3 linked regions of the Natronosporangium hydrolyticum genome follow. The protein of the gene in region 3 binds, or shares a complex with, the protein of the main gene of each other region. Links are inferred from orthologs where the notes say so. Each region holds a gene or a part of one and is shown on either strand. Other genes may lie near its edges. The genes, in order: rny, JQS43_RS18025 and JQS43_RS08045.

Region 1 (10,293 bases), 2.2 Mb from region 3 along the record:
CACGTTCATCTGGCAGCCGTACGTGCGGACCTCGTACGAGCGGGGTTCGGCGGTGGTGACGGTGCTCATCTCGGTTGTCCAACTCATCTCGGGTGTCCAGGCTACCGGCTATCCTGACCCGACCACGGCCCCCGCCCCCACCCCCGCCCCCACTCGGGCTGATCATGGACCTAGGTACATGATTCGGGCCAGTTTCCGTCCCCAACCCCATGGTCAACTCACGAGAGGAGAGCGGGCGTGGAGGCAGCGTTGCGGTCCGCCGCCGAGACGGCGCCCGGTTTCATGCCGCCGCACGAAGGGCTCGCCCTCTACCAGGCCGCGGTGCAAGCCGCCGCAACCAGCGGCCCGCTGCTGGAGATCGGCAGCTACTGCGGCAAGTCGACGATCTACCTCGCCGCGGCGGCCCGAGCCGCCAGTACCCGAGCCGCCAGTACCCGAGCCGCCAGTACCCGAGACACCGCCGCCCCGGTGATCACCCTTGACCACCACCGGGGCTCGGAGGAGCACCAGCCCGGTTGGGAGTATCACGATCCCGACCTGGTCGACCCGGTCACCGGCCGGATCGACACCCTGCCGGTGCTGCGCCGGGTGCTCGCCACCGCCGGCGTCGAAGACACCGTCACCGTCATCGTCGGGGACTCCGCCACCGTAGCCGCGATCTGGGCCACCCCGCTGGCGCTACTATTCATCGACGGCGGCCACACCGACGCCGCCGCCCAGGCCGACTACCACGGCTGGGCGCCACACCTGCGCCCCGGCGGCCTGCTCGTCATCCACGACGTGTTCGAGGACCCGGCCGACGGCGGCCAGGCGCCGTACCGGATCTTCCGCACCGCCCTGGACCGCGACGGTTTCCATCAGGTCGCGGCTACCGGCTCACTGCGGGTGCTGCAGCGCGGCGAGACCGTGCAGTCGGGCACCCCCGCCAACTCGGCGGCGGTCGGCCCGGCCGGCAGCTCGCCACCGTCGAAGACCGCCCGGGTCGCCGGCTCACCGGCCAGCGCCGCGTCGGCGAGCAGCACCGCACCGGCGGTCCAGGAGGTTCGTTCCTCCGGCCACACCGCCCGGTCCGGCACCACATAGCCGGTCCAGTACGAGCCGTCACCGCAGCGCAGCCGCTGCACCTGCCGGAGCAGCCGGCGAGCCGGACCGGAGCGCCCCACCGCCCACAGCGACAGCGCCAACTCGCAGGTCTCGGCGACGGTCACCCAGGGCCGGTCGGCGACGCAGCGGGCACCCCACTCCGCCACCACGAAACCCTCCCAGCCGGCGGCGAGCCGGGTCCGCGCCGGCTCACCCCGCAGCGCACCGCCGAGCACCGGGTAATACCAGTCCATCGAGTACCGGGTACGCGGCGAGAACCGCTCCGGGTGGGCGAGGATGGCGTGCCGCAGCGTGGCCGCGGCCAGCTCCCACTCGGGTCGGGGCTGGTTCAGCAGCCGCCCGATCGCCGCGGCGCACCGGAGACTGTGGTGGATGCTCGCCGATCCGGAGAGCAGCGCCTCACCGGCCGGGTCGCCGTCGACACCCCGGGCCCAGTCCACCTCGCCGCCGCTGGCCTGCAGCCCCAGGACAAACTCGACGGCGGCACCCAACGTCGGCCAAAGCCGCGCCAGCCACCGCCGGTCGCCGGTGGACAGGTAGTGGTGCCACATCCCCACCCCGAGGTACGCGGTGAAGTTGGCATCCCGGACCGGGTCGGTCACCCGATCGTCGCGGTAGCCGCGGCACCACGAGCCGTCCGGGTTCTGGGTGGCCACCAACCATTCGTACGCGGCGGCGGCCGCCGCTGGCCGGCCCGCCACATCCAGCGCCATCGCCGCCTCGACGTGGTCCCACGGGTCGGTCTCTCCGCCCGCCTCCCACGGGATCTGCCCGTCCGGCCGCTGCAGGCCCGCGATGTACGCCGCGGTCTGGATGATCATGCTCTGGTCGAGCACGCCGCCGGTGCTCACCCGGGCTCCTTGTGCGCGTACACCACCAGACTCTTGCCGAGCACCGGGTTGAGCAGCCGCTCCGTCCGCCTCGTCCACCATGGACCACGCAGGATGTCGTGGACGAGCAGTCGATGGTATGCCCGCACCGGCCACGCCCGGTCGGCCCGGTCACCGAACAGGCAACGCAGCCACCAGTACGGCGAGTGGAGCGCGTGGGCGTGGTGGGTGTGTTCCGGGACGAGCCCGACCCGCCGCAGCCGGGCCCGCAGCTGCCGCCCCCGGTAGATCCGGACGTGGCCGCCGGGGACCTGGTGGTACTCGGTGGAGAGCGCCCAGCAGATCCGCTCCGGCCACCACCGGGGCACGGTCACCGCCGCCACACCGCCCGGCCGAAGCACCCGGGCCAGCTCCGCCATCGCCATCTCGTCGTCGGGTACGTGCTCCAGCACCTCGGCGGCGACCACCACGTCGAACGACTCGTCCGGGAACGGCAGCCGCCGGACATCGCCGCGGACCGCCAGCGCCCCGGCGCCGGCCGGCACCTCGCCGGCCTGGCGCATCGCCGCCACCATGTCGCTGACCTCGGCCAGCGCGTCGGTGTCCCAGTCCAGGGCGACCACCGGCAGCCCCTGCCGGACCAGCGCGAACGCGTGACGGCCCTGGCCGCAGCCGATGTCGAGGGCCCGACCGCCCGGGGTGCCGGCCAGCCGGGCCGGGTCGATCGTCAGCACCCGGCCACCTCCCGGCCGGCGCGCACCCGCCGGTAGCTGCTCACCGTCCGGGCGGCGGCGGCGCGCCAGCTGAACGAGGCGGTGACCCGGGCGCGGCCGGCAGCGCCCAGCCGTTGCCGCAACGGCGGGTCGTCGAGCAGGCGACCGATGGCGGCGGCGAGCGCCGACCCGTCACCGGGGGGCACCAGCAGCGCCGCCTCCCCGTCCGGGCCGGCGACCTCCGGCAGCGCCCCAGCGGTGGTCGCCACCACCGGGGTGGCGCAGGCCATGGCCTCCACCACCGGCAACGAGAATCCTTCGAAGAGCGACGGCACCACCGCCACCTCGGCGCTGGCCAGCTCGCCGATCAGCGCGGTCTCGCTGAGCCGGCCGGTGAACCGGACCGCCCCGCCGAGGTCGTAGCGGCGCATCGCCGCGGCGACCGCACCGCCGGGCCGGGTGGAGCCGACCACCACCAGCTCGACCTGCCGCTCGGTGCGCAGCTTCGCCACCGCCTCCAGCAGCGGCACCAACCCTTTGAGCGGGACGTCCGCGCTGGCGGTGGTGACCAGCCGGCCGGGCACCCGGGGCGTCGCGGGGTCAGCCCGGAACCGGTCGGTGTCGACCCCGATCGGAACCACGTCGATCCGGTCCGGGGGCACGCTCAGGTGGGTGGTGATCTGTTGTCGCGACGCTTCGGACACGGTCACCACCCGAGGCAGCCGGCGGGCCACCCGCCGCTGCATCCGGGTGAAGGCGTACCAGCGGCGTTTCGACCAACGCCGCAGACCGGTGGCGGCCGCCAGCTCCAGCTGCCGGTCGATCTGGATCGGATGGTGAATGGTGGTCACCAGCGGCAACCCGAGCCGGCCGAGGCCGAGCAGGCCGTAGCCGAGCGTCTGGTTGTCGTGGACCACATCGAACCGATGCCGGTGCGCCGCCAGCAGCCGGCGCGCTCGCAGCGAGAAGGTCAATGGCTCCGGGAAACCCCCGGTCACCATGGTGGCGGTCTCCAGCACATCCACCAGGTCGCGGTACTCCCGCAGCGCGGGCCACCGGAACGGGTCGGGTTCCCGGTAGAGGTCGAGGCTCGGCACCGGGGTGAGAGTCACCGCGTCAACCAGCTCCGGATAGGGCTGGCCGGCGAAGACCTCGACGTGGTGGCCCAGGTCGCTCAGGGCCCGACTCAGCTGCCGAACGTAGACACCCTGACCGCCGCAGAAAGGGTTGCCCCGGTAGGTGAGCAGCGCGACCCGCAGTGGCCCGTCCTCCACTCACACCCTCCCCGATCCGGCCTCGCCGTACGATACCGTGCGCCGAGGATACCGTGAGGGGTCAGCGGGCGGTCTCGGTGGCGCGCAACTCCCGGACCACGGTCACCCGCACCTGCCCCGGGTAGGTGAGCTCCTCCTCGATCTGCTTTGCCACGTCGCGAGCCAGCACCGCCGCACCGATATCGTCGACCTGCTCGGGGTGGACCATCACCCGGACCTCGCGGCCGGCCTGCATGGCGTAGACCTTCTCGACCCCGGGCTTGCCGACGGCGATCTCCTCGATCCGCTCCAACCGGCTGATGTACGCGGACAGTCCTTCCCGCCGGGCCCCCGGACGGGCACCGGAGCAGGCGTCGGCGGCCTGGGTCAGGACCGCCTCGACGGTCTGCGGTGTGATCTCGTTGTGATGGGCTTCGATGGCGTGCACCACCTCGTCGGACTCCCCGTAGCGCCGGGCGACGTCAGCGCCGACCTTGGCGTGCGACCCCTCCACTTCGTGGGTGAGCGCCTTGCCGATGTCGTGCAGGAAGGCCGCCCGCTTCGCCGCCCGCGCCTGGGCCGGCTCCAACCGCAGCTCGCTGGCGAGCAGACCGGCGATGTGCGCGGTCTCGACCAGGTGCCGGAGCACGTTCTGCCCGTAGCTGGTGCGGTAACGTAGCCGGCCGAGCAGGGTCACCAGCTCGGGATGCAGATCGGTGATGCCCACCTCCAGCAGCGCCTCCTCTGCCGCCCGTTGACACAGCTCCGCGACGTCCTGCTGGGCGGCGGCGGCGACCTCCTCGATCCGGTGTGGATGGATCCGGCCGTCGGCGACCAGCCGTTCCATCGTCACTCGGGCCACTTCGCGCCGCACCGGGTCGAAGCAGGAGAGCAGCACCGCCTCGGGAGTGTCGTCGACGATCAGGTTGACGCCGGTGACTGATTCGAAGGCCCGGATGTTGCGGCCTTCCCGGCCGATGATCCGCCCCTTCATGTCGTCACTGGGCAGGTGCAGGACGCTGACGGTGCTCTCCGTGGTCTGGTCGCTGGCGACCCGTTGAATCGCCTCGGCGACCAGGTGACGGGCCCGCGCCTCGCCAGTCCGCCGCGCCTCGGCCTCCAGATCGCGGACAAGCACCGCCGCTTCCCGCTTGGCCTGCTCTTCGATGCCGGCGACGAGCTCAGCACGGGCGGCGTCCGCGGTCAGGCCCGCGATCCGTTCCAGTTCGGCGTGGACGGTCTGGTGGGCGGCGGCGAGCACGGCTTGTTCGTCGGCGAGCGCGCTGGTGTGCCGGGCCAGCTCCGCTTCGGCGGTGGCGAGCCGCTTCTCCCGCTCGGCCAGCCGGGTCGCCTCGTCGGCGTGGCGGCGTTCCCGCTCGTCCAGCCGGGTCGACCGGCGTTCCAGCTCGGCGGCCCGCTCCTTGAGCCCGGTGAGGCGTTCCTGCGCCTCGGTGGTGAGGGCGGCGACCTCGCGTTCGGCGCTGCGCCGGGCCGCCTCCCGCAGCTGCTCCGCTTCGCGTTCAGCCTGGCGGTGGGCGCGGGCCAGTAGCTCCTCGGCCTCGGCCTGGGCCTGGGCCTGGGCCTGGGCGGCGGCGTCGGCGCTGGCGGTCGCCGAGCGGGTCGCCGAAGGTGCGGTCGCCACGGCGTCGCTGCGCCCCCGCGGGCTCGCCAGCCGGGTGTCGAGGCGCCGGACGTACCGGACCCCCCAGCCAAGTGCCGTTACGACGGTGGCGCTGAGCGCTATCACCATCGTCACCAACGTCAACTCGACCGCGGTCATGGCGGTCTCCCTTCGCCCGTGGCGGCACCGTTAGGCGCCGCCGCCGCCGTGGAAGGTGACGAGACCTGCGTCGCCGCGAAGCTGACCGGCAGTGGACCGGGCCCCTGACCAGCGCGAACTACACGATCGGCGGGGCGCCGAGGCGCCCGTCGATCGCGCTCACCCGGATCATGGGTACACAACGCCGTCGTCGGCTCGGCTCGGCCGGCGACGGCGCTTCGGTACACTGATGTCTAACGATATCGACGGCGCCCCTCCCGACCGCCGAGTCGCGGGCGGGACGAGGCCGACGCATCATCCGACAGTTGTCGATGTGTTGCGCGGCACCTCTCAGAAGTGTTGCTCGACTGTTATCCGGTCAATCTTGCGCGGTTAGCTCCGCTATGGTCTGCCACATTCCTGTACTGGCGAGGCTAGGCCCAGATAACGATTTGGTCAAGGGGCCGAAGGGATCGACCTACATCGCTCGACTCGCAAACCAGGGCAAACTGCCGAGTATTTTTACGGTGAGTGTCGAAAGTGTTGCCCTTCGGAGAGGGTGGCCACGGGTGTGTATGTGGACCCCGGTGACGGGCACCTACTACGCCGGGGTCTCCGGCTCCCGATCGACGCTCTCATGCGGGTCACCGACGTCGGCTGCCCACGCGTCGGGGTCGAGGTGGTCGGCCACCTCCGCGGTCCGCTCGTCGGCGGCGAGCGCCTCTTTCACCACCCGGAACGCCAAACCGGGAGGGTAGCCCTTGCGGGCAAGCATCCCGACCAGCCGCCGCAGCAACGCCTGCGGCTCGCCGCGGGCGGTGCGAAGCTTGCGCGCCACCAACTCCCGCGCCGTCGCCAGCTCGGTTTCGGAGTCCAGCTCCGCCAACGCCTCACCAGCCGTCTCGGAGTCGACCCCGCGCCGCCGTAGCTCCTGCCCGAGCGCCCGACTGGCTAGGCCACGGCTGTGATGGCGGCTACTCACCCAGGCTCGAGCGAAGGCGGCGTCGTCGATCATGCCGACCTCGCTATACCGCGCCAGCACCTCCGACGCGACCTCGTCCGGGATGCCCTGGCGCTGCAGCGTCTGAGCCAGCTCGGCCCGGGTGCGGGGTCGCACCGCCAGCTGGCGGAGGCAGATCTCCCGGGCCCGCTCCGCCGGATCACGGACCTCCGGCGGATCACGGACCTCCGGCGGATCAGTCGACGACGGCTGCTGCTCCGCAGCCGCGCGAGGACGCCGGGCACGGGGCGGCGCCGCATCCCAGCCACGCCCCGTGCGCCCGCGACGCTTCCCGGTCACCGGATCAGAAGTCGACCGGCGGCAACGGCTGGCCACCCGTCTCGTCCGCGACCTTGCCGACGCCGAGCTTCTCCAGGATCCGCTTCTCGATCTCCGCGGCGACGTCTGGATTCTCCGCCAGGAACTTCCGGGCATTTTCCTTGCCCTGCCCGAGCTGGTCGCCGTCGTAGGTATACCAGGCGCCGGACTTCCGGATGATCGACTGCTCCACCCCGACATCGATCAGCGAGCCTTCGCGAGAGATCCCGCGACCGTAGAGAATATCCATCTCCGCCTGCTTGAACGGCGCGGAGACCTTATTTTTCACAACCTTGACCCGGGTCCGGTTGCCGACGACGTCGGTGCCGTCCTTCAGGCTCTCGATCCGCCGCACATCCAGCCGTACCGAAGCGTAGAACTTCAACGCCCGGCCACCAGAGGTGGTCTCCGGCGACCCGAACATGACGCCGACCTTCTCCCGGAGCTGGTTGATGAAGATCGCGGTGGTGCCGGAGTTGTTCAACGCCCCGGTGAGCTTGCGCAGCGCCTGGCTCATCAACCGGGCCTGCAACCCGACGTGGCTGTCTCCCATCTCGCCCTCGATCTCGGCCCGCGGCACCAGCGCCGCGACCGAGTCGATCACGATCACGTCCAACGCCCCGGAACGGATCAGCATGTCGGCGATCTCCAGCGCCTGCTCACCGGTGTCGGGCTGGGAAACCAGCAACGAGTCGGTGTCCACCCCGATCGCCTTCGCATAATCAGGGTCGAGAGCGTGCTCCGCGTCGATGAACGCGGCGTTACCCCCGGAACGCTGGGCGCTCGCCACCGCGTGGAGCGCCAGCGTGGTCTTACCGCCGGCCTCCGGACCGTAGATCTCGACCACCCGGCCACGGGGCAGGCCACCGACGCCGAGCGCCACGTCGAGCGCGATCGACCCGGTCGGGATCACCGCCATCTCGACCACCGGTCGCTCACCCAGTCGCATGACCGAGCCCTTGCCATACTGCTTGTCGATCTGCGCGAGCGCGAGCTCTAACGCCTTTTCCTTGTCGGGCACTGCTGCCATCGTCCCCGCTCCTGCCCCACTCTGATCACTCTTCGGTTTCTTCGCCACCCGGACACCGTAAGCGGTTGGTCCGACAAACGACAGGCAACCGGCCGCAGCCTGTGGATGGGCCGACCGTGGATGGGCCGACCTGTGGACAATAGCCGAACGTGCGTACGATAGCGCGGCGACGCGCCGACCAGCGAGCAGGAGTCGGGTCACTCAGCGAAGCTTCGAGGGCACCCGATCGGGATAGGCCGCCACCACCGCCCGCCACACCTCGCCGGCCGCCACCCCGGCGCCCAGCGCCTCGGTGATGGTCCGGCCGCCGAGCTGCGACAACACCTGATCACTGGCCACGCTCGCCGCGTAACCGGGGCCGAAGACCTGCTCCAAACGGTGCCAGAAATCGCTCACCCTCACCCGTACAGCCTCTCACGCACCGGGCGCAGCGCCAGCGCCAGCGACGGCACCGCGGCGATCGCCGCCAACAGCGCCAGCGTGGGGTAGCCCGCCCAGGCCACTACCAGCCCGGAGAGCGCCCCACCCGCGGCGCCGGCCAGGCCCATCACCAGGTCGGAGAGGCCCTGCGCAGACGGGCGGAGATCGTCGCCCACCGACTCGCTGAGCAGCGTCGAGCCCGCCACCATCGTGCCGGACCAGCCCAGCCCCAGCAGGAACAACCCGACCGTCAACTGCGCCGAATGATGCCCGGCGGTGCCGGCCACCGCACAGGCTGCCAGCAACACCCCGATCCCGCCCAGAATCACCCGCCGCCGCCCGTACCGGTCGGTGAGCCAACCGGTCACCGGCGCGAAGGCGAACATCCCGGCGATGTGCACGCTCAGCACCACCCCCACGATCCGCAAGGTGTGCGCGTCGTCGTGGCCAGCGTCGAGGATGTGCACCGGCGTCATCGCCATCACCGCGACCATCACCAGATGGCCCACCGCCATCGCGGCGACCCCCAACCGCGCCGCCGGCTGCGCCACCACCGCCGCCCACGCCGGCCGCACGCCCACCTTGCCGGCTGGGCTCGGCGGTTCGCCGTGCATTCGCCGGGCCAGCTGCAACGGATCCGGCCGCAACAGCGCCAGCAGGACCAGCGCCGCCAACCCGAAGAGCACCGCCGAGAAGAGAAACGGCGCGGCGAGGGTGGGGATGCCGTACCCGTCGAGGAGCCGCCCCGCGGCGGGCGCCAGATTCGGCCCAGCCACCGCCCCCACCGTGGTCGCCCACACCACCAACGACAGGTGCCGGCCCCGGTGGGCCGGCGGCGCCAGATCGACGGCGGTGTAACGGGCCAGGTTCCCGGCGGTGGTGCCGCCCCCGAACAGGAACAACCCGACGAACAACAACAACGGCGCCCCGATCACCGCGGCGACGACGACCGCCGCCCCGCCCACCGCGGCCACCAGGTACGCCGCCGCCAGACCCGGGCGTCGACCGTACTGTCGCATCACCCAGGTGACCGGCACCGCCAGCAGCGCCGCCCCCACCACCGCCGCGCTGGTGGCGAGCCCCGAGACGCCCACCCCGGCCAGCTCCACCGCCAGCAGCGCCCCCACCGAAAGGCCGATCGCCACCCCGACCCCGCCGAGAGTCTGGGTGGTGAAGAGCAGCCCGAGCGTGCGTCGCTGAACGGTGGCGACCCGGGCCGGTGACGGTGTGGCCGAGGCGACGGTCGGGTTCTCCACGAGCGCTCCCTGAAGTGACGGACAGGCCCTCTATCCTGGCGCTACCACCGCCACGCCGGAAGGAGACCCCACGTGTCCGTGGCCACACCGGTCCCGCCCTATGAGCCGCCGTACTACGCGGTCATCTTCACCTCGGTTCGGCACGACGACGACCACGAGGCCTACGCAGCCGCGGCGAAACGGATGCTGGCGCTCGCCACCGAGCAGCCCGGATTCCTCGGCGTCGACTCGGCGCGGGGCGCCGACGGGCTGGGTATCACCGTCTCCTACTGGCGCGACCGAGCATCGATCGAGGCCTGGCGGACACACGCCGCCCATCTGCCGATACAGGAGACCGGCCGCCGGCGCTGGTACGACATGTTCAGCGTCCACATTGCCCAGGTTGAGCGTTCGTACCGCTACCCACCGCCGGCGCCCTGAAATCTGCTGACGGCGAAGGAGTTCTGCCACCGGCAGAGTCCACTTTCCCAGCGCCGGACCGGCGACCACTATCGGTCGGGACACCGGAACCAACCTGGGAGGACCATTGCCGACCACACTCGTGGAGCCCTCGGTGGGCTCGGGCAACCTGGATGCGCTGCTGGCCACCCGGCTGCTCCAGCAGCGGATC
Region 2 (10,329 bases), 2.2 Mb from region 3 along the record:
CACCACAGCCGCCGCGGCCTGTTGCTGCTGGTCGGCCGCCGCCGCCGGCTGATGGGATACTTGCAGAAGGTCGACGTCGGCCGGTACCGCACCCTGCGCGACCGGCTCGGACTTCGGCGATGACCAGACGGGGAGCGGCCTGGGGCTGCTCCCCGACTCATATCTGAACGGGTGGGGCGACCACGAGGAGCCGATCGGCGCACCGGTCCTCGGTAGTGGCTCCCGGGCCGGCGGCGTCGCCGCCGACTCCCGGGCGCTTCAATCGAAGACCGGACGCCCGGCTCCGCGGTCGTCGACCCGACGAGCAAGGAGCTTCGAACCAAATGAATGAAAAACTAAGCCCGCATCACGCCACGGCGGTGATCGACAACGGCGCCTTCGGCACCCGGGAGATCGTCTTCTCGACCGGGCGGCTCGCCCGGCAGGCCGGCGGCTCGGCCACGGTGACCCTGGGCGACACGGTGGTGCTCTCCGCCACCACGCTAAGCAAGTCGCCGCGAGAGCATCTTGACTTCTTCCCGCTCACTGTCGACGTCGAAGAGCGGATGTACGCCGCGGGCCGGATCCCCGGCTCGTTCTTCCGACGGGAGGGCCGACCCAGCGAGGACGCGATCCTCACCTGCCGGCTCACCGACCGGCCGCTGCGCCCGAGCTTCGCCCACGGGCTGCGTAACGAGGTGCAGGTCGTCGCCACCATCCTGGCGCTCGACCCCGCCCACCCGTACGACGTGGTCGCGATCAACGGCGCCTCGATGTCGACCAAGCTCTCAGGGGCGCCGTTCTCCGGGCCGATCGGCGCTACCCGGATGGGCCACATCGATGGGCAGTGGGTGGCGTTCCCGACCCGCGAGGAGCTGGAGCGCGCCACCTTCGACATCGTGGTGGCCGGGCGGACGCTGCCCGACGGCGACGTGGCGATCATGATGGTGGAGGCCGAGGCGACCGAGCACTCGGTCGGGCTGATCGCCGCCGGGGCGCCGAAGCCGACCGAGGAGGTCGTCGCCGGTGGCCTGGAGGCGGCCAAGCCCGCGATCCGCGAACTGTGCCGGGCCCAGAGCGAGCTGGCGGAGGTCGCCGCCAAGCCGGTCGGCGACTTCCCGATCTTCCTCGACTACAGCGACGAGGTCTATGAGGCGGTCGCCTCGGCGGCCCGTGGTCGGCTCGCGGAGGCGCTGCGGATCGCCGGCAAGAGCGAGCGCGAGGAGGCGCTCGACCGACTCAAGGAAGAGACCCTCGCCGCTCTCGCCGAGCAGTTCGAGGGGCGCGAAAAGGAGGTCAGCGCGGCGTTCCGGTCGCTGACCAAGTCCGAGGTCCGGGCCCGGGTGCTGCGCGACGAGGTGCGCATCGACGGCCGTGGGCCGCGGGACATCCGGCCGCTCACCGCCGAGGTCGGGGTGCTGCCGCAGCGGGTGCACGGCTCGGCCCTCTTCGAGCGGGGCGAGACCCAGATCCTCGGCGTTAGCACCCTCAACATGCTCCGGCTGGAGCAGACCATCGACACCCTCGCGCCCAACAACACCAAGCGCTACATGCACCACTACAACTTCCCGCCGTACTCGACCGGGGAGACGGGCCGGGTCGGCTCGCCGAAGCGGCGGGAGATCGGCCACGGTGCGCTGGCAGAGCGGGCGGTGATCCCGGTGCTGCCCAGCCGGGAGGAGTTCCCGTACGCGATCCGGCAGGTCTCCGAGGCGATGGGCTCCAACGGCTCCACCTCGATGGGCTCGGTCTGCGCCTCGTCGATGGCGCTGATGCATGCTGGGGTGCCGCTGAAGGCGCCGGTCGCCGGCATCGCGATGGGGCTGATCTCGGATGAGGTCGACGGGAAGACCGCCTACGTCACCCTCACCGACATCCTCGGCGCCGAGGATGCCTTCGGTGACATGGACTTCAAGGTCGCCGGCACCCGCGAGTTCGTGACCGCGTTGCAGCTCGACACCAAGCTCGACGGGATCCCGTCGGATGTGCTCGCCAGCGCGCTGGCGCAGGCGTACGACGCCCGGCTGACCATCCTGGACGTCATGGCCGGCGCGATCGCCGAGCCGGCGCCGATGTCGGACTACGCGCCGCGGGTCACCACGGTCCGGATTCCCGTCGACAAGATCGGTATGGTGATCGGGCCCAAGGGCCAGACCATCAACGCCATCCAGGACGAGACCGGCGCCGACATCTCCATCGAGGACGACGGCACCATCTACGTCGGGGCTACCGACGGGCCCTCCGCGGACGCCGCGGTCGAGCAGATCAACGCCATCGCCAACCCGACCTTGCCGAAGGTGGGCGACCGGTTCCTGGGCACGGTCGTGAAGACCGCCGCCTTCGGCGCCTTCATCTCGCTGCTGCCCGGCCGGGACGGCCTGCTGCACATCTCCAAGGTCGGCGAAGGTAAGCGGGTAGAGCGGGTCGAGGACTTCCTCAACGTCGGCGACAAGGTCGAGGTCCAGATCGCCGACATCGACGGCCGCGGCAAGATCTACCTGGACAAAGTCGGCGCCGAGACGACCGAGGCGCCGGCGAGCAACGGGCAGCCCGCCCCCGCCGGCAACGGTTCGGGCGGCGAGCGGCCCGCCGGGCGCGACGATTCGGACCGTGGCCCCCGTGGCCGTGGCGAGAAAGACAGCGGCGACCGCGGCCCGCGGCGGGACGCCGCCGAAACCGGCGACAGCGGCGGCGACAGCGGCAGCGACGGCGACGAGGACGGCGAGCGCCGTCGGCGGCGTCGCCGGCGCTGACCCGCGCCGATGACTGACACATCTGCGCGCCGACCGCCCCGGCGGGCGGCGCGCACCGAAACCCTCACCGACGACCCGCTCGGGGGCACGATCTGCCGGACCGTGTTGCCCAGCGGGTTGCGGATCCTGACCGAGGCGGTCCCCGCCACCCGCAGCGTCGCCTTCGGGGTGTGGGTGGCGGTGGGTTCCCGGGACGAAACGCCCCGCCTGTCCGGGGTCTCCCACTTCCTCGAACACCTGCTCTTCAAGGGCACCCGCCGCCGCAGCGCGCTGCAGATCTCGGCGGCGATCGAGGCGGTGGGCGGCGAAACCAACGCCTTCACCACCAAGGAGTACACCTGCTTCCACGCGCGGGTGCTCGACAAGCACCTGCCGTTGGCGATCGACGTCATCTGTGACCTGATCACCGACTCGGTGCTGGCCGCGCCGGACGTGGAGACCGAGCGTGGGGTGATCCTCGAAGAGATCGCCATGCACGACGACGAACCCAGCGAAGAGGTGCACGAACTTTTCACCGAGCAGCTCTACGGTGAAACTCCGCTCGGGCGCCGGATCGCCGGCACCACCGAGACCATCGGGGCGATGAGCCGCCGGCAGATCCAAGGGTTCTACCGGCGCCGCTACCTCGCCCCGTCGATCGTCGTCGCGGCCGCCGGCAACCTCTCCCACCAGCAGGTGGTGCGGCTGGTCCGCAAGGCGGTGGCCGGCACCGTGTTGGACGGCGCCGCGAGTAACCCGGCGCCGGTCCGGGCCAGCCACCCGAGCCCGCCAGTCGGGCAACCCGGCACCGTTGCCCGGCACAAGGACACCGAACAGGCGCACCTGCTACTCGGCCGACCCACCATGCACCGCAGCGACGAGCGCAGGTTCGCCCTCGGCGTGCTGAACAATGTGCTCGGCGGCGGCATGTCCAGCCGGCTCTTCCAACGCATCCGGGAGGAGCGCGGCCTGGCGTACGCGATCTACTCCTTCACCGGGCTACTCGCCGACAGCGGCACCTTCGGTGTCTACGCCGGATGCGCGCCGGGCAAGGTCGACGAGGTGCTCGACCTGGTGCGGGCGGAGCTCGCGCAGACCGCCCGGCACGGCATCACCGCCGAGGAGTTGGCCCGAGGTAAAGGCATGCTCGCCGGCAGCGTGGTCCTCGACCTGGAAGACACCGGCAGCCGGATGAGCCGGCTCGGCAAGGGGGAGCTGCTTTACGAGCGGCCGCTGCCGGTTGACGAGCTCCTCGCCAGAGTGGACGGTGTCACCCGGGCCGAGGTGAACGAGCTTGCCGAGCAGCTGCTCGCCGGCGACTTCTCGGTCGCCACCATCGGCCCGCACTGAGTTCTGGCCGCGCCACCCTCCCGGGACTTGCCGCCATCGTCTACCATCGAAGTCCAGTACGGATAGAGGGGGCTGGCTGGGGATGCCTGCCGGCTGGGTGTGGGGGCAGCGATGGCTTCTCGCGAGCAGATTGGACCGATCGAGCGCCATCCTGCGAGTTCGACTGCGCTGGAAGCTCGCGCGCAGGCGTTTGAACGGCTCGCAGGACAGGCGACCGATCATGAGCAGATGACCGATCGAGCCTTCGGCCCGGCCAACCGCCATTGGGAGGGCATGGGCGCCGCCGAGCTGGTCTCCGCGCCATTGCCACTCAAACGGCGAATCCAGGAAGCGAGCGAGGCGCTCATGTGGGCGGCGTTGGCGGTCCGCTACTGGGCAGGCAGGGTCGAGGAGTTCAACAGGAGAGTCGCCGACCTGGAAGGTCGGTGGCCGGGGACTGAACCGGGCTCGTGGATGGTCCGGACCGGTCCCTCATGGGTGCCGTTCGACCCCAACAATGCCACGCACGCCATGGAATTGAAACGGGAACGGGAACGGCTGCAGCTCGAGTGGCGCTCGGATTATCAACTCTACATCGACCAGGGTGAAGATGAGGCGGTCGCGATGCTGCGCCGTGGCCCGACCGCCGAGAACCTGCAGCTGGCGCGCGAGGCGGGGCTGATTCCAGCGACCGGGGTGTGGGGGTTCTTCGCCGCCAGATGGGACGCGATCGTCGCACCCGAGATCGCGGCGGAGCTGGCCGCGGCGCTTGCCGACCCCACCCAGGTGCCCACCATAGAGCAGGTGGAGGAGTTTGCGGAGCTGCTCGAGCATCACGCGGACGATCCAGCGTTCGCAGCGTTTCTCAGCACTCTCACCCCGGCTGAGTTTCTGCAGATCCGTGCAAACCTGTCGGTCATGACCCGGGACGGTCGGCAACTCCCGGCTGAGCAGGAGCGGTGGGAGACTGCGCTGGCCAAGATTCAGGAGGGCCTCGGAGTTGCGCTCGCCACCGCTACCACTCACCGAGGCAGCTACGACCAGGCCGGTTCTTACACTCCCGGCCCGCACGAACTAGTGTCTCGTGATCCTGTTAGCGTTATCTTGATGTGTCGTTGACTCGGTTGTGATGTCGGTGGTCGATGCTGGTGGGGTGGAGTTGACGCAGGAACAGACCGCCGAGCTTCGGGCTGTGATCAACAGCCGGGACGTGTCCGGAGCGGTCGCGACCCGGGCTCGGATCGTGTTGTGGATGGCCGAGGGAAGAAGGCGCAAGGACGTGGCGGCGTTGGCTGGCGTGTCGCTGCCTACTGTGGATCGCTGGGTGGGTCGGTACGAGGCCGAAGGGCTGGCGGGTCTGGAGGAGCAAAAGCGGGGCGGGCCCAGGCAACAGGTGCCCGCCCGGGTGCGTGCCCGGATCCTGGCGCTGAGCCGGACCAGTCCACCGGCCGAAACCGGGCTGTCGCACTGGTCGAGTCGTCAGATGGCCGGCTACATCAGGCGGACTGAGGGTGTGCCGGTGTCCTGGCACTACGTGGCCCGGCTGTGGCGTGAGCATGACCTCAAGCCGCACCTGCAGGGCACGTTCAAGCTGTCGAAGGATCCACGGTTCGCCGAGAAGGTCGCCGACGTGGTCGGGCTGTATCTGGACCCGCCGGCCGGAGCGGTCGTCCTGTCGATCGACGAGAAGACGCAGGTCCAGGCGCTCGACCGTACCCAGCCGATGCTGCCGATCGACTTCGGGCTGACCGAGAAACGCACCCACGACTACGTCCGGCACGGCACCACGAACCTGTTCGCCGCACTCGATGTCGGCACGGGGCAGGTGACCGCCGGCTGCTACCCGCGCCGCACCGGCGAGGCGTTCCTGGCGTTCCTGCGCAAGGCGGTCAAGCCGCACGCTGGCAAGCAGATCCACGTCGTGCTGGACAACCTGTCCACCCACACCACCCCCGAGGTGAAGGCATGGCTGGAGCGCAACCCGAACGTCACCCTGCACTTCACCCCGGTCGGATCGAGTTGGATCAACCAGATCGAGACCTGGTTCGGGCTCATCACCAGGCAGGCCATCCGGCGGGGCACGTTCACCTCGGTCAACGCCCTGATCGCCCGTATCCGCGCCTACGTCGAACACTGGAACACCGACGCCAAGCCGTTTGTATGGACCGCCACCGCCGGCCAGATCCTCGCCAAGGTCCGCTGGACCGAGACCAACGTCAAGCAACTCGTAGCGGACAACTCAAAGTAACGCAAACAGGATCACGGAACACTAGGATTCCGAGACAGGGTCAACTTATGAATGGCTGTATATTCTGCGAGATTGCGATGGGTGAACGTCAGGCGAAGATGATTTGGCGTTCCGCGAATTACGTGGCCTTTCTCTCCATCTATCCCAACACTCCAGGAGCAACTGTCGTCATTCCAATCGAACACTACACCAGCTACGTGGCAACAGCGCCCGCCGAAGTGTCCGCTGGGCTCCAACTCGCCGCCGTTGAGGTAGCCCAGCTACTCGACACGGCGTTCCCCGATGTAGCACGGACAGCAATAGTCTACGAGGGATACGGAGTCGACCATTTGCACGCAAAGCTATTTCCACTACACGGAACAGCGGAGCTTAAGGATCGTTGGAGGCCGATTCATTCGAATGTCAAAACGACCTTCGACACCTACCAAGGCTACGTATCTTCTCATGACGGCCCTCCTGCGAGTGATGACGAGCTAAGTGAGATTGCTGAGCAGATTCGCGCGACAAACCAATAGGAATCCACTTCAGTGCACACAGAACAGAATGATAGAGTTGGCCGAGAGGCATCGGCCTCGCTTCTTAGAAATAGGCCATTCGGCATATACTTTCTAGCTTGGGCGGTTAGCAAGGCCGGCACTCAGGTCGGTTACATTGCAATACCTCTTGTGGCTGTTCTCACATTGCAGGCATCGCCCATAGAAGCTGGATTGGTGGGGGTAGCTGCGACAGTTTCCACGTTGATAATGAGCCTTCCGGCCGGGGTGATGGCTGATCGCTTACACAGGCGCCGTCTTATGATCGGCGCCGAGTTTACTCGTGGCGCTGCATTGCTCTATATAGCAGTGGCTGGGTGGTACGGGTGGCTTTCCATAAGCTGGATGCTGGTAGTTGTCTTTGTGTTCGGTGTTGCAACGGTACTCTTCGACGTCTCGGCCCAGAGTTTCCTTCCTGAGCTGGTTGACCGACGTTTCTTAGTGTCTGCGAACTCGAAACTGGCTAGCTGGGAAGCGGGGGCAAGCGTTACTGGCCCGGCAGCGGGTGGTGCTTTGGTTCAGCTAGTAACTGCACCGGCGACAGTTCTCCTAACAGCCTTTAGCCACGTGGCGTCTGGCTTACTGTTGCTCAGAGTTAGGGGAGATGGACGCGGGCCATCAGCGGCGAAGAAGGAAAGCATTTTCCAGCAGGTGAGAGACGGGGTCACCTTCGTAATAGCCAATAGCTATCTGCGTGTCATGGTGGCTATGGGCACTCTGTTGAACTTTGCGACATATATGCTTATTATCATAATGCCAGTCGTCTTTCGCGAGTATGGCTTAAGTAGCGTTGAACTAGGGTTTCTGTTGGCAGCCGGAGGTGCGGGAGGGCTGGCCGGAGCTGCGACCGCTCGGCGATTGGTTGATGTCGTTGGGTTTGGCCGAGCGCTATGGATGGTCGGCGGAATTGCCGGACCGGCCGCCTTTCTTGTCCCCTTCGTGTCTCCGGGCCTCATGCACCTGGTTGCCTCTTCGGCGTGGTTTATTCTGGGATATCGCGTAGGATTGACTAATGTCCTTATGGTCACGCTGCGTCAGACCGTAACACCAAATCGTCTACTGGGTCGTGTCACTGCCAGTACAAGGATGCTGATCGTTGGGTCGCTTTCCGGAGGGGCCGCGCTGGCGGGATTCATTGGAGAGTACGCTGGCCTCGGAGCTGCTCTGTGGCTGGGAGCAACCGGAGTAGCCATAGCAGCATTTCCGATCTACTTTTCAAAGCTTCGCACGTTAAGAGAACCTCCTGCTGCTCAGATGGATTGAGTTGGGGGAGATCGTGGACGCGTGCGTACGGATGCTGGTGAGCAGCGTACCTACTAGTGTCTCGTGATCCTGTTAGCGTTATCTTGATGTGTCGTTGACTCGGTTGTGATGTCGGTGGTCGATGCTGGTGGGGTGGAGTTGACGCAGGAACAGACCGCCGAGCTTCGGGCTGTGATCAACAGCCGGGACGTGTCCGGAGCGGTCGCGACCCGGGCTCGGATCGTGTTGTGGATGGCCGAGGGAAGAAGGCGCAAGGACGTGGCGGCGTTGGCTGGCGTGTCGCTGCCTACTGTGGATCGCTGGGTGGGTCGGTACGAGGCCGAAGGGCTGGCGGGTCTGGAGGAGCAAAAGCGGGGCGGGCCCAGGCAACAGGTGCCCGCCCGGGTGCGTGCCCGGATCCTGGCGCTGAGCCGGACCAGTCCACCGGCCGAAACCGGGCTGTCGCACTGGTCGAGTCGTCAGATGGCCGGCTACATCAGGCGGACTGAGGGTGTGCCGGTGTCCTGGCACTACGTGGCCCGGCTGTGGCGTGAGCATGACCTCAAGCCGCACCTGCAGGGCACGTTCAAGCTGTCGAAGGATCCACGGTTCGCCGAGAAGGTCGCCGACGTGGTCGGGCTGTATCTGGACCCGCCGGCCGGAGCGGTCGTCCTGTCGATCGACGAGAAGACGCAGGTCCAGGCGCTCGACCGTACCCAGCCGATGCTGCCGATCGACTTCGGGCTGACCGAGAAACGCACCCACGACTACGTCCGGCACGGCACCACGAACCTGTTCGCCGCACTCGATGTCGGCACGGGGCAGGTGACCGCCGGCTGCTACCCGCGCCGCACCGGCGAGGCGTTCCTGGCGTTCCTGCGCAAGGCGGTCAAGCCGCACGCTGGCAAGCAGATCCACGTCGTGCTGGACAACCTGTCCACCCACACCACCCCCGAGGTGAAGGCATGGCTGGAGCGCAACCCGAACGTCACCCTGCACTTCACCCCGGTCGGATCGAGTTGGATCAACCAGATCGAGACCTGGTTCGGGCTCATCACCAGGCAGGCCATCCGGCGGGGCACGTTCACCTCGGTCAACGCCCTGATCGCCCGTATCCGCGCCTACGTCGAACACTGGAACACCGACGCCAAGCCGTTTGTATGGACCGCCACCGCCGGCCAGATCCTCGCCAAGGTCCGCTGGACCGAGACCAACGTCAAGCAACTCGTAGCGGACAACTCAAAGTAACGCAAACAGGATCACGGAACACTAGGCCCTGACTGGATCGATGGGCTGCAGGAAGCAGGCAAAGCTACCTTCGAATTGGGCGGTGAGTGGGCGAACGGCGTGCCGGAGGTCTACGGCTACCAATTGCTGGGTCCATTGCTGCACCACGGCGACTACGATCAGCACTTCCTAGACCGGATCGGCAGTGACATGATCGAGTTCGAGATGGCGCATGGCGGCAGCGGGGTCTGGACCAGCATCCACGACCTCGCCGGGCTCGATCCGTTCCTGGGCACCGACACCAATCACTGGGTCCGGCTGGACTGGAGCGGTGAGTGGGACGATCCGCAAGCGATCGCCGGCTTCGACCCGATGCACGGGCTCATGAGTGCGTTAGAACGCAATCCCGAGGCTGCCAAGACTGTCCTGACCGGAACCTATGAAGGCGGAGACGCGTTCGCCTTGCTCACCGACGACGAGGGGAACCCAATCCTCGATCGGGACGGTAACGAAATCTACGAGCAGCGCCTACCGCGGCTGCAACACCTGCTCACGGAGCGCGAGTGGTTCGCCGACTTCGGCGACCCCTTCGCGTTGCGTGACCCGAGTGGGTGGGCCAACGACTGGAGTGAGCACAACCCGGGCCACGCCGCCCTGGGTCGGATGTTGGAGGCCTCCGTTGTCGGGGACCCATCCGATGAACGCGCCGTCCTGATTGCTGAGCAGATCGTCTATGGGCTAAACGCCGTCGACCCGAGGCCGGGCGGTGACCTGATGCCCTCGGCAATCAGAGAGCCGGTCGCGGCCATCATCGCCACCTACATCGAAGACGTAAATGAGAATGTCTTTGTGGACGAGCCGGGAACTGCCGGAGCTTGGGGCATTGATGCCACCTATCCGGTCGAGGCCCGGCAGGAGATCATCACGCGCCATAAGACCGACCTTGAACTCCTCCTGAAGGATCTTGGCCGAGATGAGGTGGCGCAACACACAGTGAGAGCCGCACAGTACGAATACACGTTCGACATGTATGAGTATT
Region 3 (10,061 bases):
GAGGCTTGCCCGGGCCGCCAGCAGCGCCTCCAGGGTCAGCTCAGTGACCGCGGCGCGCACGGAGTGCTGGGCGGCGGTGTAGACCTCGTCGGTCGGCTGCTGGCTGACGGTCAGGTGGGTGACCGGGTCACTGACCGCGATCCGGAGCACCACGGTCACCCGTACCGCGACCCCGTCCGCGGTGAGCACCTCCTGCCCGGATACGGTCAGCAGCTGCGATCGGAGGTCAACCGGCAGGATCTCGGTGCGGGGCGGCCGGTAGCGGTACCGGCCCGGCGCCAGGACCTCGCGGGCCTCGCCGTCGACCAGCCGAACCGCGCGCTGGTACTGCCGGACGATGATGGTCGCCATGGTCTCCCTTCCGGAGGAGTGAATCCGGGACCCGTGCCGCCGTCGGCCCCGGCCGGCCGGCGGGGGCGTCCACCCCGAGAGGTGAGCCCGCAGAGCCAGCCGACCGGTCGCCCGAGGGCGGCCGGTGGCGGCACGGGGCCCGGTCTGGATTTGAACCAGGAGCGCCGGAGCGCCCGTGCCACAAAACTCGGATGCGCCACGGAACACGAGCCGGCGATGCCGGTGTGCCGTTAGTCGGCGGCACCCAAGGATGGCCACTCTAGACAAGACCGGCAACCGCGCGCACCCGGATTCTCCTCGGGTGGCCGCGCCCGGGTGGCCGCGCCCGGGTGGCCGCGCCCGGCTAGCCGCGCCCGGCTAGCCGCGCAGCATCTCGGCGACCAGGAACGCCAGCTCCAGCGACTGCTGGGTGTTCAGGCGAGGGTCGCAGGCGGTCTCGTAGCGGTCCGGCAGGTCGGTGTCCTCGATCGACTGGGCGCCGCCCAGGCACTCGGTGACCGGCTCCCCGGTGAGCTCCACATGCAGCCCACCCGGGTGGGTGCCCAGCTCCCGGTGCACCTCGAAGTAGCCCAGCACCTCGTCGACGATCCGGTCGAAGTGGCGGGTCTTGAACCCGTTGGAGGTCTCGAAGGTGTTGCCGTGCATCGGGTCGCACTGCCACACCACCTGGTGGCCGGCGGCGGTGACCTTCTGCACGATCGGTGGCAGCGCCTCCCGGACCCGCTGGTTACCCATCCGGGCCACCAAGGTCAACCGACCGGGGATGTTTTCCGGGTTGAGCTTCTCGCACAGCTCCACCGCCTGCTCCGGCGTGCAGCCGGGGCCGATCTTCACCCCGATCGGGTTGGCGATCCGGGAGATGAAGTCGACGTGGGCGCCGTCGATCTGCCGGGTCCGCTCCCCCACCCACAGGAAGTGTCCGGAGAGCCCGTACGCCCGGCCGCTGGCGGCGACCCGGGTCAGCGCCCGGTCGTACTCCAGGGCGAGCGCCTCGTGGGAGCAGAAGATCGTGACCGTCCGCAGCGCCTCGTCGTCGGTGAGGCCGCAGGCCTGGATGAACGCCAGCGCCCGGTCGATCTCCCGGGCGATCGCCTCGTAGCGCTCGCCGGCGGGCGAATCCCGCACGAAGCCCTTATTCCAGGTGTGCACGGCGTGCAGGTCGGCGAGGCCGCCGGCGAGGTAGGCGCGGAGCATGTTCATTGCGCTGGAGGCGTTCGCGTACGCCCGGACCATCCGTTGCGGATCGGCGACCCGGGCCTCCGCGGTCGGCTCCAAAGAGTTGATCATGTCACCGCGGTAGACCGGCAGGCCCAGCGCGTCGGTCGGATTCGACCGGGGCTTGGTGTACTGGCCGGCGACCCGGGAGACCTTCACCACCGGCAGCGAGGCGCCATAGGTCAGCACCACCGCCATCTGCAGCAGCGTGCGGGCGTTGGCGAGCAGATGGGGCTCGGTGTTGTCGGCGAAGGTCTCGGCGCAGTCGCCGCCCTGCAGCAGGAACGCCTCCCCGGCGCAGACCATCGCCAGCCGCTCCCGGAGCTGGTCGACCTCGTACGGCGCGACCACCGAGGGGACGGTGTCGAGGACCCGGCAGACATCGGCGACGGCGGCCTGGTCGGGCCACGGTGGGGTCTGCGCCCGGGGTAGCTCCCGCCAGGTGTCCAGGCCCAGCGCCTTGGCTTCGGTCGGGTCGGTCGCGGGGCGGGCGACCGCGAAGACCGGGGACTCGACCCCCGGGTGAGAGAACTCATGCCACTGGCGGCTCATGACTGACAAGCCTACGGCGAGTCACTGGCTCCGCCATCACCGAGCCCACCCTGTTCCGCCTACTGGGCGATGATCACCGGAGACCACCACCGGAGGGTACGGGCCCGGCCCCGTACCCTCCGGTGACATGACCGATGACCGAGGGCGGCCACCGGTATCGCCGGCGGCCGGTGCCGCGCTGCGTTTCTTCTGGGGCCCGATGGACTGCGGCAAGTCGACGCTGGCGCTGCAGCTGGACTACAACCACGCCCGGCAGGGCCGGCGAGGGCTGGTGCTGAGCACCTTCGACCGGGCCGGCCCGGCTCAGTTGTCGAGCCGGATCGGGCTCAGCCGCGAAGCGGTCGAGGTCACCGCGGAGCTGGACCTGCGGGAGCTGGTCGCCGGGCAGCCGGCCCCGGTGCACTACCTGATCTGCGACGAGGCGTCGTTCTACACCGTGGCGCAGGTCGAGCAGCTGGCCCAGCTGGTGGACGAGGCGGAGATCGATGTCTACGCGTTCGGGCTCGCCACCGACTTCCGGGCCCGGATGTTCCCGGGAGCGCAGCGGCTCTTCGAGCTCGCGGACGAGGTTTCGCGGCTGCAGGTCGAGGTGTGGTGCTGGTGCGGCCGGCGAGGACTACACAACGCCCGGATCGTCGACGGCGTGGTCGCCCGGGAGGGGGCCCAGGTGGTGATCGGCGACACCGACGGCGACGGAGTTCGCTACCAGGTGCTGTGCCGGCGCCACCATCAGCGGGGGCAGCTCGGGCCCGCAGGGTAGTCTCGCCGCCATGACTACCGTCTTCGACGTAGAAATCGACGCACTCACCGGCGGGTCGGCCGAGCTGTCACAGTATCGGGGCCGGGCACTGTTGGTGGTCAACGTCGCCTCCGAGTGCGGCCTCACCAACCAGTACGCCGGGTTGCAGGCGCTCTGGCAGGCCTACGCCAGCCGGGGGTTGGTGGTGCTAGGAGTGCCCTGTAACCAGTTCGGCGGCCAAGAGCCGGGCAGCGCGGCCGACATCGCCGAGTTCTGTGAGCGGAACTACGGCGTCAGCTTCCCCATGACCGCGAAGGTGGAGGTCAACGGGGCTGGCCGGCATCCGCTCTATCAGCAGCTGGTGACCACCGCCGACGCGGCGGGCCACACCGGTGATATCCGGTGGAACTTTGAGAAGTTCCTGGTGGCGCCGGACGGTTCAGTGGCCGGCAGGTTCGACCCGGGCACCGAGCCGGACGCCCCGGAGCTGGTCGCCGCGATCGAGAAGGTGCTACCGAACTGACCTCGGGTTTGGCCCGGCCGATCACGCTCGTGGTCGGCCGGGTCGTTAGCTCTTGGTGGCGGCGGCGAGTTCCCGGGCCCGGTCCCGGGCGGCCTCCAGCGCCGCGATCAGCGCCGCCCGCACCGCGTGCCGTTCCAGCTCCCGGATCGCCGAGATGGTGGTCCCGGCCGGCGAGGTGACCGCCTCCCGCAGCCGCACCGGATGCTCGCCGGAGTCGCGCAACATCACCGCCGAACCGACCGCGGTCTGCACGATCAGGTCGTGCGCGACCTGCCGCGGCAGGCCCAGCAGGATCCCGGCGTCGGTCATCGCCTCCACCAGGTAGTAGAAGTACGCCGGGCCGGAGCCGGAGAGCGCAGTCACGGCATCCAACTGGCTCTCGGGCAGTCGGATCGTCCGGCCCAGCGGGGTGAACATCTCCTCGGCGATGGCCAACTGCTCGCCGGTGGCGTGCGGACCGGCCGCGATCGCGGTCATCGCCGCGTCCACCACCGCCGGAGTGTTGGTCATCACCCGGACCACCGGTGTGCCGGGGGCGAGCCGCTCCCCAAAGAAGCTGGTGGGCAGCCCGGCGCAGAGCGAGAGCACCAGCTTCTCTGGCGGCACCTGCGGCCCGAGCTCGGCCAGCAACGCCGGAGCGTCCTGCGGCTTCACCGCGATCGCCAACACCGCCGCCTCGGTCACGGCGGTGGGGTTGTCCACCATCCGGATGCCGTACCGCTCGGCCAGCTCGGCAGCTCGTTCCGGGCGCCGGGTGGTGCCCAGCAGCCGGTCCGGTGGCCAACCGGCCCGCAACAAACCGGCGAGCACCAACTCACCGATCTTGCCGGCTCCGATCACCGCGACCGTGTGCACCCCCGGCGCCATTACCCACTCCTTCAGGTCGGGTCAGCTACTCAGCCGAAGAAGACCTCGGCCTCGGCGTACCGCTCGATCGGAACCGTCTTCAGCTCGGCGGTCGCCTCCGACAGCGGCGCCCGGACGATGTCGGTGCCGCGTAGCGCCACCATCTTGCCCCAGTCGCCGTCGTGGACGGCGTCGATCGCCTGCAGCCCGAACCGGGTAGCGAGCACCCGGTCGAAGGCGGTGGGCGTGCCGCCGCGCTGGATGTGCCCGAGCACCACGGTTCGCGACTCCTTGCCGGTGCGCTCCTCGACCTGCTCGGCCAGCCACTGGCCGATCCCGCCGAGCCGGACGTGCCCGAACGCGTCCCGCTCCTGGTTCTGCAGCACCATCTGGCCGGTCAGCGGGGTGGCGCCCTCGGCGACCACCACGATCGGCGAATATTCGGTCTCGAACCGCTTCTCGACGTACGCGGCGACCTTCTCCACGTCGAACTGCCGCTCCGGCAGCAGGATCACGTTGGCGCCGCCGGCCATGCCGGCGTGTAGGGCGATCCAGCCCGCGTGCCGGCCCATCAGCTCGACCACCAGGCAGCGGTGGTGGCTCTCCGCGGTGGTGTGGAGCCGGTCGATCGCCTCCATGGCGATGTTGACGGCGGTGTCGAACCCGAAGGTGTAATCGGTCGCGTTCAAGTCGTTGTCGATGGTCTTCGGCACCCCGACCACCTGCACGCCCTGGTCGTAGAGCTTGGCCGCAACCCCGAGGGTGTCCTCGCCGCCGATCGCGACCAGCGCGTCCACACCCTGCTCGGCGAGGTTGGCGGTGATCTTCTCGACACCGCCCTCGATCTTGAAGGGGTTGGTCCGCGAGGAGCCGAGGATGGTGCCTCCCCGCGGCAGGATCCCGCGTACCGAGCTGACATCCAACGGCCGGGTCAGGTTGTCCAGCGGACCCCGCCAACCGTTGCGGTAACCCACGAACTCGTGGCCGTACTCGGTGATCCCCTTTCGGACCACCGCCCGGATCACCGCGTTGAGGCCAGGGCAGTCACCGCCGCCGGTGAGCACGCCGATTCGCATGACGCTCGTCCTTCCCACAGGGTTGTCGAAGCTCAGCGGCCCGGCGCTGCGCGGGCGCTGAGATCAGGCCTTACATGTCGGCCCCGGCTGGCGACGGCCTCATTGCCGGCCCGGGGCGGGCCGTACTCGTCACCTTATCGCCACTGGCCTGGTCCGGGTTCGCGCGCCCCGGTCATGGCGCGCCAGCGCGCCAGATTGTGCCGGGCGTCCACCAGCGCGTCGTGGCGCCCCGCCTCGGGCGCGGGCAGCTTCGGCCGTTTCAGGTCGTCCCAGAGTTGGCGGAGGTCCTTGGTAAACCGGGGAATCTCCCGCGGCAGCTGTGGCATGGCCCCCCACAGTTGCGCCAGCACGACGTGGTCGTACGCCGCGTACCAGGCCCACAGCTCCAGCTCCTCGCCCGAGTCGCGGACCGGCTCGGTGAGGAACTCCCACAGTTGATCGCGGATCTCGCGCCGGGAGCGCCAGGCGCGGTCGGCGGGTGATGGCAGCTTCGCGAGCACATTGCGGCGCACCCAGGGCACCGCCGCGGCGGCGTCGAACTCGGTGGAGACCGCATAGAACTCCCGGCCGAACTCGTCCACCACTCCGATCGAGACCAGGTCGACCACGCGCCCGTCCTCGATGAACTCACAATCGTAGAAATACCGGTAAACCATCCGGACCATCATCACCCATCGGCGCCACCGCGGGCGAATCGCGGCGCCCGGTAGCGCGTCGTAGCGGACCGGGCCAGCCAGCCTTGGCAGCGAACTACTACCCTCGCCGCATGACTCGTGACACCCGGTCGCCCCGTCGGCCGCAACCCAGGAGCGCCGGAGCCCGCTCCGTGGCCGGACCCCGACTCTGGGAGGATAGACAGTCGTGGAGGTAAATTTCTCGCCAGATGGCGGCGGCGACGCGCTCGCCGGGGTGGAGATGTTCGCCGGCCTCAGCCCGGAGGCCCGGCAGCGGGTGATCGCCGCCGCGGTCCCCCGCACCTATCGCAAGGGCCAGGTGCTGTTCCATCAGGACGATCCGGGCGACTCGCTGGTGGTGCTCCGGCGCGGCGCGGTTGCCGTCTATCTGATCGCGCCGACCAACGAGCGTGCCCTGCTGTCGGTGGTACGCCCTCCGGATGTGCTCGGCGAGGTGTCGTTGCTGGACGGCTCGCCCCGCTCCGCCTCGGCCGAGGCGATCGAGGACTGCGCTGCGCTGGCGTTGTCCCGCGCCGCCTTCCTCGACCTGGTCCACTCCCATCCGGTGATCCTGGACGCGGTAATGCGCGCCCTCGGCGGGCTGATCCGCCGGCTCACCGAACAGAACGCGGACCATGTCTTCCTCGACCTGCCCGGCCGGGTGGCCAAAGCGCTGGTACGGCTGGCCGGTGACAGCCAGGCGGCGATGGTCACCATCGAACTCAACCAGAGCCAGCTCGCTGAGATGGCCGGCGGTTCGCGCCAGAGCGTGAACCAGGCGATCGGCTCGTTCTCAGCCCGTGGCTGGCTGCGCACCGAAGGCCGCCGGATCATCGTCACCGACCTACCGGCGTTGCGCCGGCGCGCGGGTATGACCGCTTGACCACCCGGGCCGGGGCATCGGTCTAGGCGTTCGACCCGCCGCCGTCAGGGCCGGCCCAGCCGGAGGTGTCCGGCCGCGGGTCACCGCTGCCGGGCTCGGTGACCGTGCCGTTGGCCTGCAACGACGCCAGCGTCCCGGCGTCGACGTCCACCATCGCCCCCGCGTCGTGCGTCGTCCCTGCCGAGTCCGTCCACGAACGCTCAAGCTTCACGTAAACCATACTTTCTCCGCTCCGTGTAATAGATGGTCAGCGGCCGGACGATGACCGACCCCCGCGCCAATCGAGGCTAGCCAGGTGGACGGCTGAGTGATACCTGCCGAGCGGCCAATGTCTGGTGGCCGACAGACGGGGTTCCGACAGTTTGCCCGAGACGGCATACTCGTCAAAGTGGTTTGCCCACGGTGTTCCCGAGCCGTCACCGACGATGACCGATTCTGCGGCGGTTGCGGCAGCGCACTTACCGACTCCTGCCGGCAGTGCGGCCGACCGTTGCGCCCGGGCACCGCGTTCTGCACCGGCTGCGGCCAGCCCCGCGACGAGCAACCGCCCAGCCGACCGAGCACCGAGGACCGCCGGCGGGTGAGCGTCCTCTTCGTTGATCAGGTCGAGTCCACCAGGTACGCCGAGCAGGCCGATCCGGAGCTGGTCCGGCAGTTGCAGAGCCGCTTCTACCAGGTCGCTCGTACCGTGGTCCACGAGCACGGTGGCGTGGTGGAGAAGTACATCGGCGACGCCGTGATGGCGTTGTTCGGTGCCCCGATCACCACCGAAGCTGACCCGCTGCGCTGCGTGCGCGCCGGCCTGGAGCTGCAACGGCTGCTGCTCGACCTCGCCGCCGAGCACGGTGAAGAGTTGCGTTACCGGGTGGGCATCGCCACCGGGGAGGCGCTGGTGGACATCGCCGCCGCCCGCGACGGTGGGCAGGCGATCGTCGCCGGCGACGTCGTCAGCACCGCCGCCCGGATCGAGGCGATCGCGCCGCCGGGGGGCGTGCTGGTGTGCGGGAACACCCAGGCCCAGACCGCGACCACCATCCGGTACGAGCCACACGCCGCCACTCAGCTTCGGGGACGGTCGGCGCAGACCGAACTCTTCCTGGCGGTGGCACCGGTCCAACGCCGGCCAGACGGTGGTGAGCCGGACGCCACGCCGTTGGTGGAGCGGGAGCACGAACTCGGCCTGCTCGCTGGCGCACTGCAACGGACCGTGACCGGCCAGACCGCCCAACTGGTCACCATCTTCGGGCAGGCCGGGATCGGCAAGAGCCGGCTGGTGCGGGAACTACGCCGGCGGGCCGACCGGATCGCCGGTACCGCGGTGACCTGGCACGTCGGCAACTGCCCACCGTTCGGCCAGAACGTGACGTACGCCGGCCTCACTGACATCGTCAAGGCCCAGGCCGGCATCCTGGACAGCGACTCGCCGCAGACCGCCCGGCAGCGGTTGGACCGCGCGGTACGGCAGGTGGCGCAGGGTGCGGAGGCGGACCGGCTGATCGAGGCGTTGCGACCGCTGGTCGGCCTGCCCGGTGCCGGACTTCCGGCCGAAGAGGCCGAGTCGGCGTGGCGGCGGTTCCTCATCCGGCTGGCCCGCCACCGCCCCACCGTGCTCGCCTTCGAGGACCTGCACTGGGCCGACGAGTCCATGCGCCGGTTCATCGAACTGCTCGCAGCCGCCGCTCGAGAGGTGCCGCTGCTGGTGTTGACTACGGCGCGGCCCGAGTTGGTGGAGCGGGACGCCAGCTGGGCCGGCACGATCACCGGATCGTTGACCATCACCCTGCCACCGCTACGCAGCGACGGCATGGCCGCGCTCTGCCGGCACATGCTCGGCAAAGCGTTCTTCACCGCCGAAGCGTTACGCCCGCTGGTCGAACTCGCCGACGGCAATCCGCTCTACGCCCAGGAGTACGTGCGGATGCTGGTAGAGCGCGGTGCGGTCGCCGCCACCCTACTGCCTGGGCAGACCGACACCGGTCTGAACAACGAGCAGCTTCCGATGCCCGAGAGCGTGCACGGCGTGATCGCCAACCGGGTCGATCTACTCGATCCGGCCGACCGGGCGGTGCTCCAGGCGGCTGCGGTGGTGGGCATGCAGTTCTGGCCGGGCGCGGTCGCCGCGGCCCTCGGCCGGGCCGCCGGCTCGGTCGAACGGTCGCTGCGCCGGCTGGAGCAGCGCGAATTCATCATCGAGCAGCTAGAGTCCACGATGGCCGGTGAGGGCGAGTTTCGGTTCCAGCACGTCCTGGTTCGCGATGTCTGCTACCAACGCCTCCCCCGTACCGAGCGGATCGCCCGGCACGAGCGCACCGCGGACTGGCTCGAAACCGTGTGGCAGCGCCACGACACCGACCTGGCCGAGGTGCTCGCCCATCACCGGTGGGCCGGTCACGAGATCGCCCGATCGCTCCGGATGCCCGTCGGCCGCTACGCCCTAGCCGCCCGGCAGGCGCTCTACCGCGCCGCGAAGCACGCCTACGCCCTGCACGCGCTCGACGCGGCCGCCCGGCACATCGCCCGGGCGCTCTCGCTCACCACGGACGACCCGGCCGGCTCCGCCGCGGATGCCGACGGCTTGGCGGCCGAGACCGAGCGGCTCCGGTTCGAGCTCTTCGCCGCGGAGATCGATTTTTACCGCGACCGGCACAGCTTCCTCGCTGGCGACGGCGCCAACCAGTTGCGCATCCTCGCCGAGCGGCTGAACGACCTCGCCGAGCAGGGGGCCCCGGGCGAGCCAGCGGCCGAAGCGGCCAGGGCCTACACCCTGCTCGCCCAGGAGGCCCGAATGCGCGCCGACCGCCACACCGGCTTCGAATTCCTGCACCGGGCGATCCAGCTCTCCGAACCGTTGCCGGACGACGCCACCAAGGTCGACCTCTACATCGAACTGGGCCGGCTTTATATGCTCAGCTACGAGATCGAGCCCGCGATCACCGCCGCCGAGAGCGCCGCGGTGATCGCCGACCGGCTCGGACTCGCCGAGGCCGCCGCGAGCGCCCGGATCACGATCGCTACCGCCCGTTACGAGGCGGGAGACGGCGGCGCCCTGCAGGTACTCCGGGAGATCACCGAGCAGTGCCGGCGCGACCAGATGGTGACCCTCCGCCGAGCCCTGCGCAACCTGTCCCACCTGGTCCGGGAGGAGGGCGACTGGCGCGCCTCCCAGGCGCTGTTCGCCGAGTCGCTCCAGCTCGACGGGCCA

Evidence for each region.
Region 1: JQS43_RS08045 (region 3) and rny share a complex: the UniProt entries of both Bacillus subtilis proteins name them as parts of the possible RNA degradosome complex. The link is inferred for Natronosporangium hydrolyticum from one-to-one orthologs.
Region 2: JQS43_RS08045 (region 3) and JQS43_RS18025 share a complex: the UniProt entries of both Bacillus subtilis proteins name them as parts of the possible RNA degradosome complex. The link is inferred for Natronosporangium hydrolyticum from one-to-one orthologs.

The regions. Positions count from the first base shown.
Region 1 is NZ_CP070499.1:3,957,163-3,967,455, forward strand. The notes cover bases 3,332-6,322. They hold rny (ribonuclease Y), read right to left. Parts: upstream 5,681-6,322; coding sequence 3,983-5,680; downstream 3,332-3,982. Other genes in these bases: JQS43_RS17725 (glycosyltransferase family 4 protein), read right to left, coding at 3,332-3,921; JQS43_RS17735 (regulatory protein RecX), read right to left, coding at 6,261-6,322. Also shown: tRNA (N6-isopentenyl adenosine(37)-C2)-methylthiotransferase MiaB, read right to left, coding at 1-69; JQS43_RS26345 (prenyltransferase/squalene oxidase repeat-containing protein), read right to left, coding at 858-1,955; JQS43_RS17720 (class I SAM-dependent methyltransferase), read right to left, coding at 1,952-2,668; more of JQS43_RS17725, read right to left, coding at 2,662-3,331; more of JQS43_RS17735, read right to left, coding at 6,323-6,959; recombinase RecA, read right to left, coding at 6,964-8,007; JQS43_RS17745 (DUF3046 domain-containing protein), read right to left, coding at 8,209-8,409; JQS43_RS17750 (MFS transporter), read right to left, coding at 8,406-9,683; JQS43_RS17755 (antibiotic biosynthesis monooxygenase family protein), read left to right, coding at 9,756-10,103; JQS43_RS17760 (ClpP family protease), read left to right, coding at 10,210-10,293. UniProt on the Bacillus subtilis protein: Endoribonuclease that initiates mRNA decay. Initiates the decay of all SAM-dependent riboswitches, such as yitJ riboswitch. Involved in processing of the gapA operon mRNA, it cleaves between cggR and gapA.
Region 2 is NZ_CP070499.1:4,014,188-4,024,516, reverse strand. The notes cover bases 1-3,027. They hold JQS43_RS18025 (polyribonucleotide nucleotidyltransferase), read left to right. Parts: upstream 1-323; coding sequence 324-2,732; downstream 2,733-3,027. Other genes in these bases: JQS43_RS18020 (M16 family metallopeptidase), read left to right, coding at 2,742-3,027; rpsO (30S ribosomal protein S15), read left to right, coding at 1-123. Outside these bases: more of JQS43_RS18020, read left to right, coding at 3,028-4,061; JQS43_RS18015 (hypothetical protein), read left to right, coding at 4,290-5,159; JQS43_RS18010 (IS630 family transposase), read left to right, coding at 5,194-6,288; JQS43_RS18005 (HIT family protein), read left to right, coding at 6,366-6,803; JQS43_RS18000 (MFS transporter), read left to right, coding at 6,816-8,084; JQS43_RS17995 (IS630 family transposase), read left to right, coding at 8,217-9,311; JQS43_RS17990 (hypothetical protein), read left to right, coding at 9,411-10,329. UniProt on the Bacillus subtilis protein: Involved in mRNA degradation. Catalyzes the phosphorolysis of single-stranded polyribonucleotides processively in the 3'- to 5'-direction. Necessary for competence development in Bacillus subtilis.
Region 3 is NZ_CP070499.1:1,780,703-1,790,763, reverse strand. What follows is about bases 3,290-6,048. They hold JQS43_RS08045 (6-phosphofructokinase), read right to left. Parts: upstream 5,303-6,048; coding sequence 4,277-5,302; downstream 3,290-4,276. Other genes in these bases: JQS43_RS08040 (polyadenylate-specific 3'-exoribonuclease AS), read right to left, coding at 5,437-5,958; proC (pyrroline-5-carboxylate reductase), read right to left, coding at 3,426-4,247; JQS43_RS08055 (glutathione peroxidase), read left to right, coding at 3,290-3,380. In the rest of the region: JQS43_RS08070 (slipin family protein), read right to left, coding at 1-351; JQS43_RS08065 (class II 3-deoxy-7-phosphoheptulonate synthase), read right to left, coding at 709-2,118; JQS43_RS08060 (thymidine kinase), read left to right, coding at 2,246-2,878; more of JQS43_RS08055, read left to right, coding at 2,889-3,289; JQS43_RS08035 (Crp/Fnr family transcriptional regulator), read left to right, coding at 6,218-6,859; JQS43_RS08030 (hypothetical protein), read right to left, coding at 6,882-7,079; JQS43_RS08025 (adenylate/guanylate cyclase domain-containing protein), read left to right, coding at 7,248-10,061. UniProt on the Bacillus subtilis protein: Catalyzes the phosphorylation of D-fructose 6-phosphate to fructose 1,6-bisphosphate by ATP, the first committing step of glycolysis.